DNA from 3 places in the Actinomadura sp. NEAU-AAG7 genome. Region 1 is predicted to be linked to each of the others. Evidence: riboswitches for the same ligand, from Rfam matches in the RefSeq annotation. Region 1 holds a riboswitch; each other region holds the start of a gene.
What was found. A riboswitch is a leader RNA that binds a small molecule or an ion and turns the genes downstream of it on or off. The one in region 1 is predicted to bind cyclic di-AMP.
Positions count from the first base shown of each region.

Region 2: it holds a riboswitch for cyclic di-AMP, as region 1 does, so the genes downstream of both, KLI87_RS16175 (basic secretory family protein) here and KLI87_RS18945 (CHAP domain-containing protein) in region 1, are expected to answer to the same signal.
Region 3: it holds a riboswitch for cyclic di-AMP, as region 1 does, so the genes downstream of both, KLI87_RS38325 (C40 family peptidase) here and KLI87_RS18945 (CHAP domain-containing protein) in region 1, are expected to answer to the same signal.

Region 1 is NZ_JAHFZY010000003.1:966,811-972,560, forward strand. Features, by position in the region: gene KLI87_RS18935 (pyridoxal-dependent decarboxylase) at 1-1,001, opposite strand, end outside; gene KLI87_RS18940 (SpoIIE family protein phosphatase) at 1,244-3,196, shown strand; cyclic di-AMP (ydaO/yuaA leader) riboswitch at 3,695-3,839, shown strand; gene KLI87_RS18945 (CHAP domain-containing protein) at 3,851-4,633, shown strand; gene KLI87_RS18950 (glycosyltransferase family 2 protein) at 4,857-5,750, shown strand, end outside.
Region 2 is NZ_JAHFZY010000003.1:342,691-348,440, forward strand. Features, by position in the region: gene KLI87_RS16170 (M48 family metallopeptidase) at 1-415, opposite strand, end outside; gene KLI87_RS16175 (basic secretory family protein) at 412-1,725, opposite strand; cyclic di-AMP (ydaO/yuaA leader) riboswitch at 1,869-2,062, opposite strand; gene KLI87_RS41000 (C40 family peptidase) at 2,363-3,328, opposite strand; gene KLI87_RS16185 (NYN domain-containing protein) at 3,615-4,997, opposite strand; gene KLI87_RS16190 (DEDD exonuclease domain-containing protein) at 5,168-5,750, shown strand, end outside.
Region 3 is NZ_JAHFZY010000012.1:179,062-184,811, forward strand. Features, by position in the region: gene KLI87_RS38310 (amidohydrolase family protein) at 1-1,053, shown strand, start outside; gene KLI87_RS38315 (Mut7-C RNAse domain-containing protein) at 1,100-1,891, shown strand; gene KLI87_RS38320 ((deoxy)nucleoside triphosphate pyrophosphohydrolase) at 1,924-2,316, shown strand; gene KLI87_RS38325 (C40 family peptidase) at 2,323-3,342, opposite strand; cyclic di-AMP (ydaO/yuaA leader) riboswitch at 3,349-3,477, opposite strand; gene typA (translational GTPase TypA) at 3,772-5,625, shown strand.

The sequences.
Region 1 (5,750 bases):
AGGCGGCGGGAGTTCTCCGGTGTCAGGTGCAGGGGGTCCTCGGAGGGCCCTCCGAGGTAGGCGGCGTTGTTGTGGAAGACGCGGTGCTGGAGGCCGCGGCGGCGGGTGAACTGGACGGCGGAGTCGTAGGGGACGTTCAGCCACTTGTGGAGGTCCACGCAGACGGAGTCGGCCTCGTCCAGGCCGGCGACGAGGTCCGCGTGGGCGGGGGAGAGGGCCGCGAACGCGCCGAACGCGGCGTCCACGTGGAGCCAGAAGGGGTGGCGCTCGCGCAGGGCGGCGATGGCGCGCAGGTCGTCGAAGTCGACGGTGTTCACGGTGCCGGCGCTCGCGACGACGATGGCGGGACGGCCGCCCAGGGCGGCGAGGGCCTCCTCCAGGGCGGCGACGTCGGCGGCCTCGCGTCCGGGCAGGGCGGGGACGATCCGCAGGTTCCGGCGGCCGATGCCCAGCATCGACAGCGCCTTGCGGACGCTGGAGTGCGGCTCGGCGGACAGGACCGTGATCTCGCCGAGCGCCGCGACGCCCTCGTCGGCGACCTGGACGCCCGCCCGCTCGCCCAGCCACTCGCGGGCGATCGCGAGACCCGTGGTGTTCGACATCGTCGCGCCCGACACGAACGCGCCGGTGTGGGACGGGAGGCCGAGCAGTTCGGCGAGCCAGCCGATCGCCTCCTCCTCCAGGTCGGGCGCGCTGGAGTCGAACCGGGTGGCCGGGTTCTGGTCCAGGACGGAGGTCAGCCAGTCCCCGGCGACCGAGGCGGGGGTGGCGCCGCCGGTGACGAACCCGAAGTAGCGCGGGCCCGCGCTGCCCGCGAAGCCGGGCTCCCAGCGGGAGGCGAACTCGGCGAGCGCTCCCTCCAGGCCGGCGGCCGGGGGCAGCGGCCGCGGCGGCGTGCGCGGCCCGGGCGGGACGGCGGCGGGGCGCCCGTCCAGCGTGGCGAGGAGGCGGGCGGCGTGGCCCGAGAGCAGTCCGGGGAGCCGCGCGAGGTCGTCGTGCATGGGGTTCACGCTAGGGACGCCGGGGCGCGCCTGTCGCCATCCAATCGAGAGAAGTGGACCGCTCCGGGGGGCCTGGGTGTGGCGGGGAGGTTTCGGGGAAGGTGCCCCTGAACCGGTCGTCTCCGGGCCGAACGGAAAACCGGGTTAAAGATCTGGCCTGCTGATGAAATGACAGCGAAGAGTCCTTCATCGGTGTATGTACCTTTTCTCCCGGGGTCATCGAACGCCGAATGGGGGACGCGGTGGCGGAAGCTGACGGCGGTGGGGCGCGGACGTCCGATCCCGCGGGGAGGCCCGCGGGGGCCGGTCCGTCCGGCGCGCACGCGGCCGTGCCCGACCTGGAGGACCTGCGGGGCGCCGCGCACGACCGCGCGGTCCTGGCGGAGGCGCGGGTGGTGCTGGCGCGGCGGCTGGGCGTCCCGCCGGGGGAGGCGCTGCAGCACCTGATCTGGCTGGCCCGCGACATGGACATGGAGCTGGCCGAGGCCGCGGCGCTGGTGGTCGGCGCGCGCGACCGGGGAGGGGTGCCGGGTCCGGAGGGCGCCGCCCTGACCGGGCGGAAGGCGCCCCGGGCGAAGGGCGCCGACGAGCGGCGGGCCGTGGTGACGCAGGCCGAGGACGTGCTGCGGCGCGTCCGGACCGAGGACACCGCCGACGACGCGGAGATCATCGCCGGGCTGCCCGAGGACCCGGTGGCCAGGGCGTTCCTGGACGGCGCGCTCGACGGCGCGGCGCACCTGATCCCGGTCCGGGACTCCGGCGGACAGGTCGCCGACTTCCTCTACGCGGAGCTGAACGACCTCGCGCGGGACCTGTTCGGCCGGGGCGCGGAGGAGCTGGCGGGCCGCCGGCTGCTCCCGACCGAGCCGGGGATGGCGATGAGCGGGCTCTTCGACGCGTTCGTGGAGGTGGTGGAGACCGGGAGGCGGCTGGAGCGGGCGTCGATGACGTACTCGACCGCGCAGGGCGGGCTGTCGCGGACGTCCCGGATGAGCGTGCGGTGCGTGGCGGTGCCCACCGGCCTGTGCGTGAGCTGGCGCTACCACGACGACGCCGACCGGCAGGCGCGGCGGCTGGAGCGGGTCGAGCGGCTCGCGCTGCTCGGGTTCGGGGAGTGGGACCTCGCGACCGGCGACGCCGAGTGGACCCCGCAGATGCTCGCGAACTACGGCCTGCGCGCCGACCAGGTGCCGCCGATGCCCGACGACCTGCCGAAGGTCGTGATGGACGACGACCTCCCGCTGGTGGAGGAGGCCGTCCAGACGCTGTTCTCCCGCCGGGAGCCGGTGGAGGCCGAGCACCGCGTCGTCGGCCCGGACGGCGCGCCGAGGCACCTGTGGGTGTTCGCCGAGCCGGTGCTGGACGACTCCGGGCTGCCGGTCTCGATCAACATCGTCTCGCAGGACATCACGCGGCGGCGCGGGATCGAGCGGGCGCTGGCCGAGACCCGGCGGCAGATGCTGGAGCAGCAGGCCCAGACGGCGCAGGAGCGGCGGGTGGCGGTGACGCTGCGCCGCGCGATCCTGCCGGACGAGAGCGAGCTGGACGAGCTGCCGGGCCTGCGCGTCGACCTGCGCAGCCTGGCGGCCGAGAGCACCGCCCGCATCGGCGGGGACTGGTTCGCGACCCGGGCGATGCCCGACGGGCGGGCGCTGTTCGCGATCGGCGACGCGGCGGGGCACGGGCTCCCGGCCGCCGCCGCCATGGCCCGCACCCGCAACGGCCTGCTCGGGCTGGCGTGCACCGGGGAGCCCACGGGACGGCTCGTGGGCTGGCTGAACGAACTGGTCGGGCACATCCAGCCGCCCGCGACCGGCACCGCCGTCGTGGCCCACTTCGAGCCGCGCCGCCACGTCCTGGAGTGGACGTGCGCGGGCCACCCGCCGCCGATCCTCGTGCGGGGCGGGCTGGCGGCGCCGATGGAGGTCGTCCCGGACCCGATGCTGGGCGCGGTGCCCGACTGGGCCTACGGGACCGCCAGGATCCAGCTCAGGCCCGACGACCTGATCTTCCTCTACACCGACGGGCTGGTGGAGCGGCGGGACGCCGACCTGGACGAGCGGATCGAGCGGCTCACCGGCATCCTGGCGGAGTGCGCGTCCAGCCCCGAGCCGGTGCTGGACGAGGTCCTGGCGCGGATGGAGCACGACCGCGCCGCCGACGACACCACGCTGTTCGCCCTGCGCGTCGAGTGACCCAGGTCACTCCGTTCCCCGTGGCGTAACCCTGCGTGACGTAGGACTCATTCCGGGTTTTGTGCAGGCCCGGCGGACCCCTCGCCACGTCGAAGATGACCTTTTTTACCCGGGCGTTGCGTGCGGGGGTCAAGGTAAAGCCGGGACCGGCTCGGAAGCGCGGGATTCCACCGCCATAAGGGATCCGGGACCTCCTTGTGATCGCCGCCGGAGAACCCGGGAAAGATCGGGAAGACCCGGCGGGCCCCCGGCGTTGGGACTCCCTTGAGAGGGCTTTGATCAGGCAAGACTCTGTTTGGTGCCTGGTTTGCTTTTCTTGGGAAGGTTGGTACCTTCTACCGAAATCACCCAACGCGTTCCATGCGTTGTGGGCCGGACGCGCGAAGCGCGGACGGCGGTCGCGGAGCGGAACCCGCCCGCGGCGCGCGCCCGATGAAGGGCGCTCCTCAGATCAGTCACTGAGATACATCCGAAACGCATCGTGTTCCGCGGTGCGAGGCCGAGTCCGTGCCGGTCGTCCCAGACCGCACGGAGCCGGGGACCCAGGTTCCAGGGGTGAATCGGGGCGCTCCCAGAGCGCGCCGTAGGGCTCTTCCATGCCCGAATCCGTCAGCTAACCCGGTAGGCGCCATGGAAGACAAGGAGATCCCCTGCATGACCGGTCGTTTCGATCGACTTTCCATCGCCAGCCTGTCCAGCCTGTCCGCCGAGGACAGGGCCGTCGGCGTCGCCGTCGGCGCGGTCCTCGTCGGCGCCCTCGGGCTGGCCGTCTTCAACCCCCTCGCGAGCGACAGCGCCACCGCCGAGACCCCGGCCCGCGCCGCGTCGGTCGCGCACGTCGCGGGCGAGCCCGCGCACGCCGAGCGGTCCGCCCACAAGGCCGGTGCCCCGGCGCTCTCGCAGGCCGCCGAGGCCCGCCGCGAGGGCTTCAAGGTGCCGCCGCACCGCGTCAAGGCCAAGGAAGTCATCAAGATGGCCGAGTCGCAGGTGGGCATCCGCGAGGGCAAGGGCGGCAACACCAAGTTCCACAAGTGGTACATGTCCACCCCGCACGCGGCCGAGACCGCCAAGCGGGACGGCGGCGCCGTGCGCGAGTACAAGGGCGCGAGCTGGTGCAACATGTTCGTCTCGTGGGTCGGCGCGCAGGTCGGCGCCAAGGACATGGGCTGGGACGCCTACACCGTCCAGCACGCCACCTGGTTCAAGAAGGAGGGCCGCTGGGGCCAGAAGGCCAAGCCCGGCTCGGTCGTCTTCTTCGACTTCAAGAACGGCCGCAGCGGCGGCATCGACGGCATCGAGCACGTCGGGTTCGTCGTCAAGGACAACGGCAACGGCACGATCAGCACCGTCGAGGGCAACACCGGCGACGCGGTGAAGCAGAAGATCCGCAAGAAGTCGCAGGTCGTGGGCTACGGCTACCCCGACTACTCGGGCTGACCCACCCTCCCGCCCCCCACGCGGCGCGCATGAACGCCGCTGGAAGCCGCACGGAAGCCGCCCGGCACCGCCGGGCGGCTTCCGGCATGCCCGGCCTCGCCCGGTGATCCCGGTTTCGGGTAATGGGAATCATTGACGCCCTTTGATCGGTCTTGGACGTTCACGCGGCGTTCCTGGAAACACTCCCGGCTGACGAGGCAAGCCGGGGGAGGGGGGACCGCCCATGCGGGCGCGCCCGCGGGTCAGCGTGGTGGTGATCGCCTACAACGACGAGCGGCGGCTGCCGCGGGCGGTGGCCTCGGCGCTGGGGCAGTCGCTGGGCGGCGTCCAGACGGTGATCGTCGACGACGCGAGCACCGACGGGACGGGCCGGGTGGCCGACCGGCTGGCCGCCGCGCATCCCGGCCGGGTCGCCGCGGTGCACCTGCCGTCCAACTCCGGGGGCTGCGGCGGCCCGCGCAACGCCGGGATCGAGCGCTCCGACGGCCGCTACCTGATGTTCCTCGACAGCGACGACCTGCTGGACCGGCACGCCTGCCTCAACCTCGTCGCCGCCGCCGAGGACACCGGCGCCGACCTGGTCTCGGGGCTCTGCGAACGGATCTTCCTGGACGTCCCCGAGGGCGGCCCGGACCGCGTCCGCCCCTGGTTCCCCTGGCTCTACAGGCGCAGCGTCCTCTACGGGTCGCTGGGCGAGTACCCCAACCTCCTCTACGACACGCTCTCGACCAACAAGGTCTACCGCCGGGACTTCCTGGAGCGCGCCGGTCTGCGGTTCGTCGAGCGGCTCCACTACGAGGACCTGCTGTTCACCGCCGAGGCCTACCTCGCGGCCGAGGGCACGGCCCTGATCCCGCACCGCGTCTACAGCTGGCTGGTCCAGGAGGGGGCGGCGGCGCCGTCGATCTCCAACCGGCGCGCCGAGACGGCCAGCCTCGCCGACCGGCTGGAGATCCACCGGCGCATCGACGCGCTGTTCGCGGGGCGCGGGGCGCACGAGCTGAAGCGGGCCAAGGACGTCAAGTTCGTCAACCACGATCTCCCCCTGCACCTGCGGGACCTGCGCGCCCGCGACCCCGCCCACCGCGCGCGCTTCCTCGACCTCGCCTCCGCCTAC
Region 2 (5,750 bases), 620 kb from region 1:
ACAGCCCGTAGCGGCGCAGGACGGACTCGCCCCACAGGTCGAACGGCAGCCCCGCCACCCGCAGCAGCGTCGTCAGCGCGACGGCGGCGGCCATGACGCGCAGCGGCCACCGGCGGACGCGCGCCGTCGTCCACCCGATCAGCCGCGATCCGGCCGGGGTGAGGCCGAGCGCGAGCACGAGCACGAGGCCGACGAGGAGGCCGGCGTAGGCGGGCGGGTTGAGGGCCGAGTCGAACGCGCGGGAGCGGGCGATCTCGGCGGCGGAGAAGTCGGCGGACGGGTCGGCCTCCACGCGGCCGCCCGGCACGCGCCCGGGGAGCGGGTTCCACGGCGTGGTGAGCGCCAGGACGGCGCCGACCGCGGCGAACAGCGCGGCGGCGGCGACCGCGGCCGCGATCCGGGGACGTCGGCTCAACGGAGCTCCTTCTTCAGGTAGTCGCGCCACAGGGCGGTGAGGCGGTCCCGGGTGAGGCCGAGCGCGTCCCGCAGCGCGGCCGCCTCGGAGACGCGCCCCGCGGCCCGGTACAGCCGCACGAGCGTCGCCTCACCGTACCGGTCCGCGATCATCCGGCAGGCGAGCCAGGCCTCCTGGTAGGACTGTGAGAGCCGCGGCGAGGCGCCGGTGAAGGCGGCCGCGTCCGGCAGCGCGGCCGGGAGGCGCCCGGCGGCCACCTCGCGGGCCAGCTCCCCGGCCGCCGACCGCACCGTGATCTCGGTCCCGGAGTACCCGACGTAGTCGGCGAAGCCCTCGATCAGCCACAGCGGGGTGGTGCGGTCGCGGGCGCCGCCGGTCGCGACGTGGGTGAGCTCGTGGGCGAGGACGACGTCGCGGCCGAGGGCGTTGAGGCGTCCGAAGGTGCCGGGGGAGATGATGACGCGGTCCTCGCCGGGGCCCTCCCCGGCCGGCGGGGCGACGGTGGCGAGCGCCGCGATCGCGCCGAGGTCCTGGCCCTGCCCGGCGAGCGCGGCCGCCAGCCGCGCGTCGGCGGGGACGAGCGCGACGGCCCGCTGCGCCCAGCCCCGGCCGACCACCCGGGTGACGACGGGCACGGCCGCGTCCAGGCTGCGCGCGAAGCCGTCCAGCCCGGACGCGTCCCCGACGACCAGGCACGACCGCCCGTGCACGGCGGTCAGCGGCCCGCCGTCCCAGATCTCGGCGTCGTCGGCGAGGCCGTGGGACGTGCCGTCGCCGACGATCGTCCAGCCGCCGGAGCGGGGGGCGAGGGACAGGTAGCGGGCGCGGGCGACCTCGTGCCGGTCGAAGCCCTTCAGCCTGTAGCGCACCTCCGCGCGGACGACCGTGACCCCGGACGCGGCGTCGGTGTGCTGGGTGTCGACGACGCGCTCGCGCCATCCGTCCAGGGGGAGGCGGCGGAGGTTGTCGTAGAGGCCCGCCTGCGCCTGCTGGAACGCGGCGGGCGCGGAGCCGACGGTGGCCAGGAAGGCGGCGCGGTCGCCCCGGGAGACGGCGCGCGCGCGGTTGGCGAGGATGTCCCCGGCCGCGTCGGGGTGGAAGGAGCCCGCCGCCCTGGTGGCCTTCGCGGACGCGGCGCGGCCGTCGCCGGAGCGCGCGTGGACGAGGCCGGCGGTGCCGGCGAGCAGCAGGGCGGCGCCCCCCGCGCCCAGGCCGAGGATCCCGCGGCGGGAGAGGGAGGCGTCCTGTGGAACGCTCCGCGCGGCGTCCGGTGCCGCGTCGTGTTCCTCCTGGCCGGGGCCGTCGGTCATGCGCGTGATCCTATGCAGGACGTCATGAGCGTCGTGGAAGCCGCCCGGGAAAGGGCCGGGCGCGGCCGCGCGCTGAATCGGCGGCCACGCCCGAGGGGCCCGCTCGCAGGCGGGCCGTGGCTTGTTCGGGGGGTGTGCATCACTCCTTCTTCCAAGACGCCTACCGGGTTAGCTGACGGGTTCGGGCGTGGAAGTGGCCCTACGGCGGCTCTCACCTGACGGGAGGGACGCGCCGATTCACCCCGGGGACCGGTGTGCCCGTCCGGAAGCGGACTCCCGGACGCCGGTCGATTGGTTCCCCGGCTCCGCGCGGGCGCGGACTCGGCGTTGCCTCACCGGACCCTGGGGCACCGTCGTGGCGCGCGCTCAGCGCCATGCACGCGTCGGCGTGCGCACGATCGGCCGGGTCCGGCCTGAAATCGGGGGACGGCACGTGGAGCGCGCCGCCGGACGCGGCGCCTGGACGGGGCCGCGCGGGGGCCGTGACGCCTGGTGGGCGCCGCGGGGCTCGGGCGCCTGGCGGGTGCCCGAGTGGTGCAAAGGTACCAAAGGCCCATCAGAAGGCAAACCCCCCCAAAATCAACAACGGACCAGGTCAAAGCCTGGTCCGTTGCCGATATGGCGGGGGGATCGTCGCTCAGGGACGTCCCGCGCCGTAGTAGTTGGAGACGTAGTACCCCGACGAGATGTCGGCGATCCGGACGACGTCGCCGGTGTGCGGGGCGTGGATCATCTTGCCGCCGCCCACGTACATGCCGACGTGCCCGAGGCTGCTGAAGAACACCAGGTCGCCCGGCTGGAGGTCGCTCTTGTCGACCCGCTTGGTCGCCGCGAACTGCGAGTTCGTCGTGCGGGTGATGCTGACGCCCGCCGCGCCCCAGGCGCGCATGGTCAGCCCGGAGCAGTCGAAGGAGTTCGGGCCCGCCGCGCCGTAGACGTACGGCTTGCCGAGCTGGGCGTAGGCGTAGTTCAGCGCGGTGCGCGCCGAGCCGCTGGCCGGGCCGTTGTAGGTCCCGCCCGTGCCGCCGCCGCCACCGGACTTGCTCGGCGACTTCTCGCCCAGCTTGGCCAGCAGCTTCTTCTGCTGCTCGACCTGCTTGTCGAGCTCCTTCTTCTTGTCCTTCAGCTCCTTGGCCTTGCCCGCGACGTCGTCGTAGGCGCTCTGGGCCGTCGCCCGCTCCCGGCGCAGCCGCTGGGTGGCCGCGAGGAACTGGGTGAGCTGCGAGCTGCGCTCCTGCGACAGGTGCGTGAAGACCGCCGCCTGGTCGAGGATCGCCTGCGGGTCGTCGCTGCCGACGAAACCCGACACGTCGGTGGTGTTGCCGTTCTTGTACGCGGCGGCCGCCATCTGCGCGATCGCGGAACGCTGCCGCTCGAACGCCGTCTCCTCGCCCTTGCTCGACTTCTTGGCGGCGTCGAGCTTCTTCTTGGCGATCTTGAGCTGCTCGTTGACCTTGTTGTACTTCTCGACGTTCTGGTCAACCTGCTCATTGAGCTTGGTGAGCTTCTTGCGCACGTCCGCCGCCTTCGGCTTGGGCGCCGCGTGCGCCACCACCGGGGGGAAGGCGAAGGACGCCGTCGCCGCGAGGCAGGCCACTGCCACCACGCGACGGGCCGCGCCACCAGGCGCGCGATGTCTCCGCCGGTCACGCGATTGCGCTGAGGCCCCGATGAGATCACTGGCCACGGTCGAATTCGCCCCTCTCGCTCCACGACGTCAGCGGACGACATTAGCGAGGCACAACAACCGTCACAACCGAAACATCACATCTTGATTGACTTATCCCGCGTACGTCCACTTTCCGTGATACCAAGATCACCGACAGTCGGAACGGGGTTCGCGCAGGTCACAAGCGGTTCAGCGGGGGCAGAAGACGGCCGCCGGCGGGTCAGGAGCGGCCGAGGCGGCGCAGCAGCAGGGTGGACGGCGCGGGGCGCGCACCGGCGCGGCGCGCCGCGTCCGCGACCTCGCGGTCGGCCGACACCACCACGACGGCCCGGCCGGGCGGCTCGGCCCGCACCAGGTCGCCGATCAGCTCGTCGGCGGTCTGCCCGGGGTTGCTGAACAGCACCCGCACCCCGCGCGGCGCCCCGACGGGCACCGGCGCGTCCAGGTCCGCGCCGTCGAACACGCACGTCACCTCGGCGCGGGTCTGCGCGGCGAGGCCGCCGAGGCCCGACACGAGGCGGTTGCGCTGGTCCGACAGGGGCAGCTCGCCGTAGCCGGTCTTGGTGACGTTGTAGCCGTCCACGACGAGGTGGACCTGCGGCAGCGTCAGCAGCTGGTCGAGGAGCTGCGGGTCGCTGTCGGACAGCACGCGGCCCGGCAGCGCCCGGTGGGGCTCCTGCGCGCCGACGACGTCGGCCGGGCGCCCGATCGTGGAGGGCAGCGCCAGCTCGGTGCGCACGCCGCGCGCCGCGTCCACCAGCGTGTCGAGCAGCATCCGCAGCCGGACGTCGTCGACGTTGCGGCCCTCGCGCGCGGCCCGCTTGGCGGCCTCGGCCGCCGCCTCGGCCTGCGCGGCGCGGGCGCGCAGCTTGCGCAGCTCCTTGTCGGCGGCGGCGGTCGACTCGCGCGCGGCGGCCAGCTCGCGCTCGGCGCCCGCCGCGAGCAGCTCGGCGCTCGCCTGCGCGTCGCGCGCCCGCGTCCGCGCCTCGTGCAGCTTGCGGCGCAGCTCGGCGATCTCGGCCTTGGCGCCGCGCAGGTCGGCGCGCAGCTTCTCGACCTCCCCGGCGCGCGCCGCGCGGGCGGCGGCCAGCTCCTCGCGCAGCGCGGCGAAGCGGCGCTCGGCCGCCTCCTCCTCCGACGCCGACACCGAGCGCTCCAGCTCCGCGCGCGCCGCCTCGACCAGCCCCGTCCACCCGGGGGGGCGCAGCAGGTAGGCCAGCACCGCGACGCGGACGGGGTCGGCCGCAGGCGGGACGTCGCCGCCCTCCACCGCCTCCACCAGCTCCGGCTGCGCCTCGCGCGGCGGCCCGGCGACCCGCCGCCGGAACCCGTCGTCCTTCTCCAGCAGCGCGGCGATGTGCTGGCCGGCGAGCTTGGCGCGCTTGCGCCGCTCGAACCGCGCGAACCGGCGCAGCGGCATCGGCACCTCGTCGATCGGCAGCGCGCCGATCAGCTCGGCGGCCGCCTCCACCACGCCCTGCCGGACGGCCTCCGGCAGAGGCCCGCCCAGCTGCTCGGGGGCGCCTGGGCTCGCTTCGGGGCTGTCGATGGTCCCGCTCCTTCCGGGCTTGCCGCCGGTGGGCCGAGTGTTCCCGAGCGCCACACACCCTAACCAGCGGGAATGCAGGGACGGCCTGCTCCGTGCAGGAGATCGGCCGGACGCGCCGAACCCCCGAGCCGTCCCCCGTGGCCCCCACCCGGCGGGACGTGCCGGCGCGGGACCAACCCTAGCGGCCCGGACTTCTGTCGGTGGCGTCCTCTACGGTCCCGGGCATGACGGCTGCGCACGTCCAGGGCACCCTGGACGACCTCGGTACGCCCCTGTCCGGCGTCACCTTCGTGGTGGTCGACCTGGAGACGACCGGCGGCTCGGCGGCCGACTCGGCCATCACCGAGATCGGCGCGGTGAAGGTGCGCGGCGGGGAGGAGCTCGGCGAGCTCGGCACGCTGGTCGACCCGGGCGGGCCCGTCCCGCCGTTCATCACCGCGCTGACCGGCATCACCACCGCGATGGTGACCGCCGCCCCCCGGATGGACTCGGTGCTCCCCGCCTTCCTGGAGTTCGCGCGCGGCAGCGTGCTCGTCGCCCACAACGCGCCCTTCGACATCGGCTTCCTCAAGGCGGCGTGCGCCGAGCACGGCTACGCCTGGCCGAGGTTCACCGTCGTCGACACCGTCGACCTGGCGCGCCGCGTCCTGTCCAAGGACGAGGTGCCCAACTGCAAGCTCGGCACGCTCGCCCGGTTCTTCCGCACGGCGACCGAGCCGACGCACCGCGCCCTCGCCGACGCCCGCGCCACCGTCGAGGTGCTGCACGGGCTCATCGAGCGGCTCGGCTCGTTCGGCGTCACCTCGC
Region 3 (5,750 bases), on a different contig from region 1:
GGCACGCTGCCCGCCTACGTGGAGCGCGTCCTCGGCGTGCTGGCCCCGCGGCACACCGCGGACGACGTGTACGCCGGGACGCTCGCGGGCGCCCTGGAGTGCCTCGACTCGGGCGTCACGACGGTGGTCGACTGGTCGCACATCCAGCTCCGCCCGGAGTACGCCGAGGCGAGCGTGTCGGCGCTGCGCGCGTCCGGCGCGCGCGCCGTGTTCGGCTTCTGCTACTTCGGCGGCGGCGACCTCGACGCCCTCGCCGCCGAGACGGCCCGCGTCCGCGACGCCTACTTCGACGTCCCGGACGGCCTCCTCACGATGGCGATGGCCGCGCTCGGCCCCGAGCTCACGAGCCCGGAGCGCGCGCTGCGCGAGTGGGCGGTGGCCCGCGACCTCGGCCTCCCGGTCACCACCCACATGGGCGGCCACGGCGCCGAGAGCGCCGAGCGCGGCATGGCGTTCCTGGTCGACCACGGGCTGATGGACCAGGGGGCGATGTACGTCCACGCGAACCACTTCACCGGCGACGACCTCAGGCGGATCGCCGCCTCCGGCGGGACGGTCTCGGTCACGCCCGGCGTCGAGGCGGCCCTCGGCCTCGGTCCCGTCGCCACCGGGCGGTCGCTCGCGGCGGGCGTCCCGACCGGGCTCGGCGCCGACACCGTCGTCAGCGGCCCCGGTGACATGTTCGGCGTCATGGGCGCCGCCCACGTCCTGGAGCGCGGCCGCCCGGACGGCGCGGGGATGGGGTTCACCACGTCCGACGTGCTCCGGATGGCGACGATCGGCGGCGCGGAGGCCGCCGGGCTCGCGGGCGTCACCGGGTCGCTCGCCCCCGGCAAGCAGGCCGACCTGGTCGTCCTGCGCACCGACACGCCGGGGATGGCGGCGGCCCACGACCCGATCGCGGCGGTGGTCCGGTACGCGGGGACCCGCGAGGTCGACACCGTGCTGGTCGCCGGGAGGATCGTCAAGCGCGGCGGCGTCCTGCTGGGGCAGGACGTGCCGTCCCTGCTGGCCTCCCTGGAGTCGTCGGCCGGCCGCCTCACGGCCGCCTGACGATAATCCGGAGGGATTCGCCAGGGCCGCGTGGCATGCTGACGGCGTGGAGCCCGAGATACGCATCCGGATCGCCGACGAACTGCTGATGTTCCTGCCCGCGACGCGGCGCGAGTCCGCCCGCCGGGTCGCCTACGACGGGACCTCGACGCTGGGGCACCTCGTGGAGTCGCTGGGCGTGCCGCTGCCCGAGGTCGGGCCGATGACGGTCCGCGGGGAGCGGGTGGCGCCGTCCGCCCGTCCGCACGCGGGCGAGGAGGTGCTGGTGGAGGCCGTCCCGCGCCCGCAGCCCGTCCCGCTGGAGCCCGGGCAGGCCGCGCCGCGCTTCCTCCTGGACGTGCACCTCGGCACGCTCGCGCGGCGGATGCGGCTGCTCGGGCTCGACACCGCCTACCACAACGACATGGACGACCCCGCGCTCGTCGTCCAGGCCAACGAGGAGCGGCGCGTCCTGCTCACCCAGGACCGCGGTCTTCTGCGGCGCCGCGCGCTGTGGTTCGGCGCGTACGTGCGCGGCTCGCGCCCCGACGACCAGCTCCGCGACCTGCTGGAGCGGTTCGCGCCCGTCCTCGCGCCCTGGACGCGCTGCACCGCCTGCAACGGCCCGCTCGCCGAGGTCGACAAGCGCGACGTCGAGCGCGACCTGGAGGCGGGCACCCGCCGCAGCTACGACGTCTACGGGCGGTGCGTGGACTGCGGGCAGGTGTACTGGCGCGGCGCGCACGGCGGCCACCTGGAGGAGATCGTCCGGGACGCGGCGCGCGTCGTCGCGGACGCTCGTCCCGGCGGAAACGGCGCGACCGGAACCGGGCCCACCCCCGCGACCGTCTCAGAATGAAGTGAACGGAGAGCCGGAGGGGGCTGGTGGCGATCGACCTCGTCGTGGTGGGTGCAGCGATCATCTCGGACGGGCGGCTGCTGAGCGCCCAGCGCGCCGAGCCGGCGCACATGGCGGGCGGCTGGGAACTGCCGGGCGGCAAGGTCGACCCGGGGGAGAGCGACGAGGAGGCCCTCGTCCGCGAGTGCAGGGAGGAGCTCGACATCGGGATCCGCCTGGACCGCCGGGTCGGCGGCGACTGGCGGCTCAGCGGGCGCAGCCTGCTGCGGGTGTGGACGGCCGCGATCGTCGAGGGTGAGCCGCGCGCGCTGGAGCACCTGGCGCTGCGCTGGCTCACCCCGGACGAGCTCTACGACGTCGACTGGCTGCCCGGCGACCGTCCCGTCATCGACGAGCTGGAGAGGCTGCTGAAGCGGACGACGTGACCCGCGTCAGGTGATGCGGTTCGCCCCGGCGAAGTCGGAGCGGTCGGACAGGTTCGAGATCTTGACGACGTCGCCGGTCTGCGGGGCGTGCAGGTACTTGCCGCCGCCGAGGTAGATCCCCATGTGGTGGACGCTGGCGCCGAAGTACACGAGGTCGCCCGAGCGCAGCGAGCCGCGCGACACGCGCTGCCCCATCGCGAGGAGGTCGCCGGTGTAGTGCGGCAGGCCCGGCTTGCCGACCTGGGCGTAGGCCCAGACGACGAGGCCGGAGCAGTCGAACGTGGTCGGCCCCGCGGCGGCCCACACATAGGGCGAGCCCAGCTTGGTGAGGGCCTTGCGGGTCATCTTGGCCGGAAGGCCCGAGCCCTGGATCGTGGCCGACAGCCCGGTGCGCGGGTCCTTGACGTGGGTCGTGGTCAGCTTGTCGAGCCGCTTGGTGACCTCGGCGACCTTCTGGCGGGCGGCCTCGCGGGCGGCCTTGGCCCGCTCCGCCGCCTGCTGGACCTGCGCGGTCCTCGCCTCGGCGGTGCGCCTGGCCTGGTTCGCCCGGTCGATCTGCTTCTGCAGCGCGGCCACGGCGCCGGCCTGGCTCTGCGTGAGGTAGGCCCCGGCCGACAGCCCCTCGGACGAGCCGCTCACGCCGAACATCGCGCTCGGGCCGCCGTTCATGTAGTTCGCGGCGGCCATCTGGCCGAGCCGCTCGCGCGCGGGCGCGGTCTGCGCCTCCAGCGTGGCGGCGGCGCGGGCGGCGGCCTGCTCGGCCTTCCTCGCCCGGTCGAGGTCGACGCGGGCCTTGTTGTACTGCTCGGTGAGCTTCTCCGCCTCGGTGTTCAGCGCGTCCAGGCTCTGCCGCAGCCCCTTCTCCGAGGTCGGCAGCGGCGTCGGGGCGGGCGCGCCGTTCGGCGCGCCGAACGGCTGCGCGGCGTGCGCGGCGAGCGGCGCGGTGGTGCCGAGGCCGATCAGGAGGGTGGTGGCCGCGACGGCGACGGGCGTGCGGCGCCGCCGCCGGTGGGAATCGGCTGCCAAGCCGGTTTCTCCTCTCCCTGCGCGCCTACCGGGTTAGCTGACGGGTTCGGGCCAGGAGGCGCCCTACGACACGAGGTCGATTCACCCCGGGGGATCCTGGGTCCCCGGCTCCGCGCCGCGCGGCCCGTGCTCACAGGCCCCGCCGCGGCGGACTCGGCGCTCCGGCCGCAGGCCCCGGGGGGTGGGGCGCTCCGGACGGCCGGATCTCAGGGAGATTACAAAGGATCGGCAAAGTTGGCCAATCCGCGCCGTTCTCCTGCGGGCCTCCCGGGGGTTTCCCGTGGAGGGACGGCCCCTCACACCCCCCGGAAAGGCCCGGTGTGACGGGCGGAACCCCTTGCGGGGGTGGGGCCGCGCGCGAGGCCAAGTAGAATGGGGGGTGCCGCGCGTCTGCGGCGACTCCCGAACTCTCACGCAAGGCGAGCCCGCATGCCCATCTCCACGCGCGATGACCTCCGGAACGTCGCGATCGTCGCCCATGTCGACCACGGCAAGACGACGCTGGTCGACGCCATGCTCTGGCAGTCCGGTGCCTTCCGCGAGAACCAGGACGTCGACGACCGCGTCATGGACTCCGGCGACCTGGAACGTGAGAAGGGCATCACGATCCTCGCGAAGAACACCGCCGTCCGGCACAACGGCCTCACGATCAACATCATCGACACCCCCGGCCACGCCGACTTCGGCGGCGAGGTCGAGCGCGGGCTGTCGATGGTGGACGGCGTCGTACTGCTCGTGGACGCCAGCGAGGGCCCCCTCCCGCAGACCCGGTTCGTGCTGCGCAAGGCGCTGGCCGCGCGGCTGCCGGTGATCCTCGTCGTGAACAAGACCGACCGTCCCGACGCCCGCATCGACGAGGTCGTGGACGACACCTACGAGCTGTTCATGGACCTCGACGCCGACGAGGACCAGATCGACTTCCCGATCGTCTACGCCTCCGGGCGCGCCGGGCGGGCCTCGATGAACAAGCCCGCCGACGGCGCCATGCCCGACAGCGAGGACCTGGAACCGCTGTTCAAGGTCATCACCGAGGCGATCCCGGTGCCCTCCTACGACCCGGACGCGCCGCTCCAGGCGCACGTCACCAACCTGGACGCCTCCAGCTACCTCGGCCGGATCGCGCTGTGCCGGGTGCACGCCGGGACGATCAAGAAGGGCCAGACCGTCGCCTGGTGCCGCCACGACGGCAGCGTCGAGAAGGTGCGGATCACCGAGCTGCTGATGACCGAGGCGCTCACCCGCAAGCCCGCCGACGAGGCCGGGCCCGGCGACATCATCGCGATCGCCGGCATCCCCGACATCATGATCGGCGACACCATCGCCGACCCCGACGACCCGCGCCCGCTGCCGCTGATCACCGTGGACGAGCCCGCGATCTCGATGACGATCGGCACCAACACCGGGCCGATGGCGGGCCGCGAGAAGGGCACCAAGGTCACCGCCCGGATGGTCAAGGACCGGCTCGACCGGGAGCTGGTCGGCAACGTCTCGATCAAGGTGCTGCCGACCGAGCGCCCGGACGCCTGGGAGGTGCAGGGCCGCGGCGAGCTGGCGCTCGCGATCCTCGTGGAGAACATGCGCCGCGAGGGCTACGAGCTGACCGTCGGCAAGCCGCAGGTCGTCACCCGGATCGTCGACGGCAAGAAGCACGAGCCGGTCGAGCGGCTCACCGTCGACATCCCCGAGGAGCACCTGGGCGCGGTCACGCAGCTCATGGCCGTCCGCAAGGGGCGCATGGAGCACATGACCAACCACGGCACCGGCTGGATCCGGATGGAGTTCCTCGTCCCGGCGCGGGGCCTGATCGGGTTCCGCACCGAGTTCATGACCGAGACGCGCGGCACCGGCATGGCCCACCACGTGTTCGAGGACTACGAGCCCTGGTTCGGGGAGCTGCGCACCCGTCCGTCCGGGTCGCTGGTGGCCGACCGCGCCGGCGCCGCGACCGCGTACGCGATCACGAACCTCCAGGAGCGCGGGACGTTCTTCGTCGGCCCGACCACCGAGGTGTACGAGGGCATGATCGTCGGGGAGAACTCCCGCTCGGACGACATGGACGTCAACATCACCAAGGAGAAGAAGCTCACGAACATGCGGTCCTCGACCGGCGACGAGCTGGAGCGGCTGACCCCGCCCCGGCTGCTGTCGCTGGAGGAGGCCCTGGAGTTCTGCCGGGAGGACGAGTGCGTCGAGGTCACCCCGACCGCCGTCCGCATCCGCAAGGTCGTCCTGGACGCCAAGGAGCGCGAGCGCACCCGCGCCCGCACCAAGCGCGCAGGCTGACCTGACGACCGGCCGGCCTCGCGGACCGGCCGGGCGGCCGGTCCGCGAACCCGGCGATCCGAACCGCAGGCGATCCGAAGACCAAGCGTTCCGGCGGGCCAAGCTTCACGGCCGACCGCGGCGGA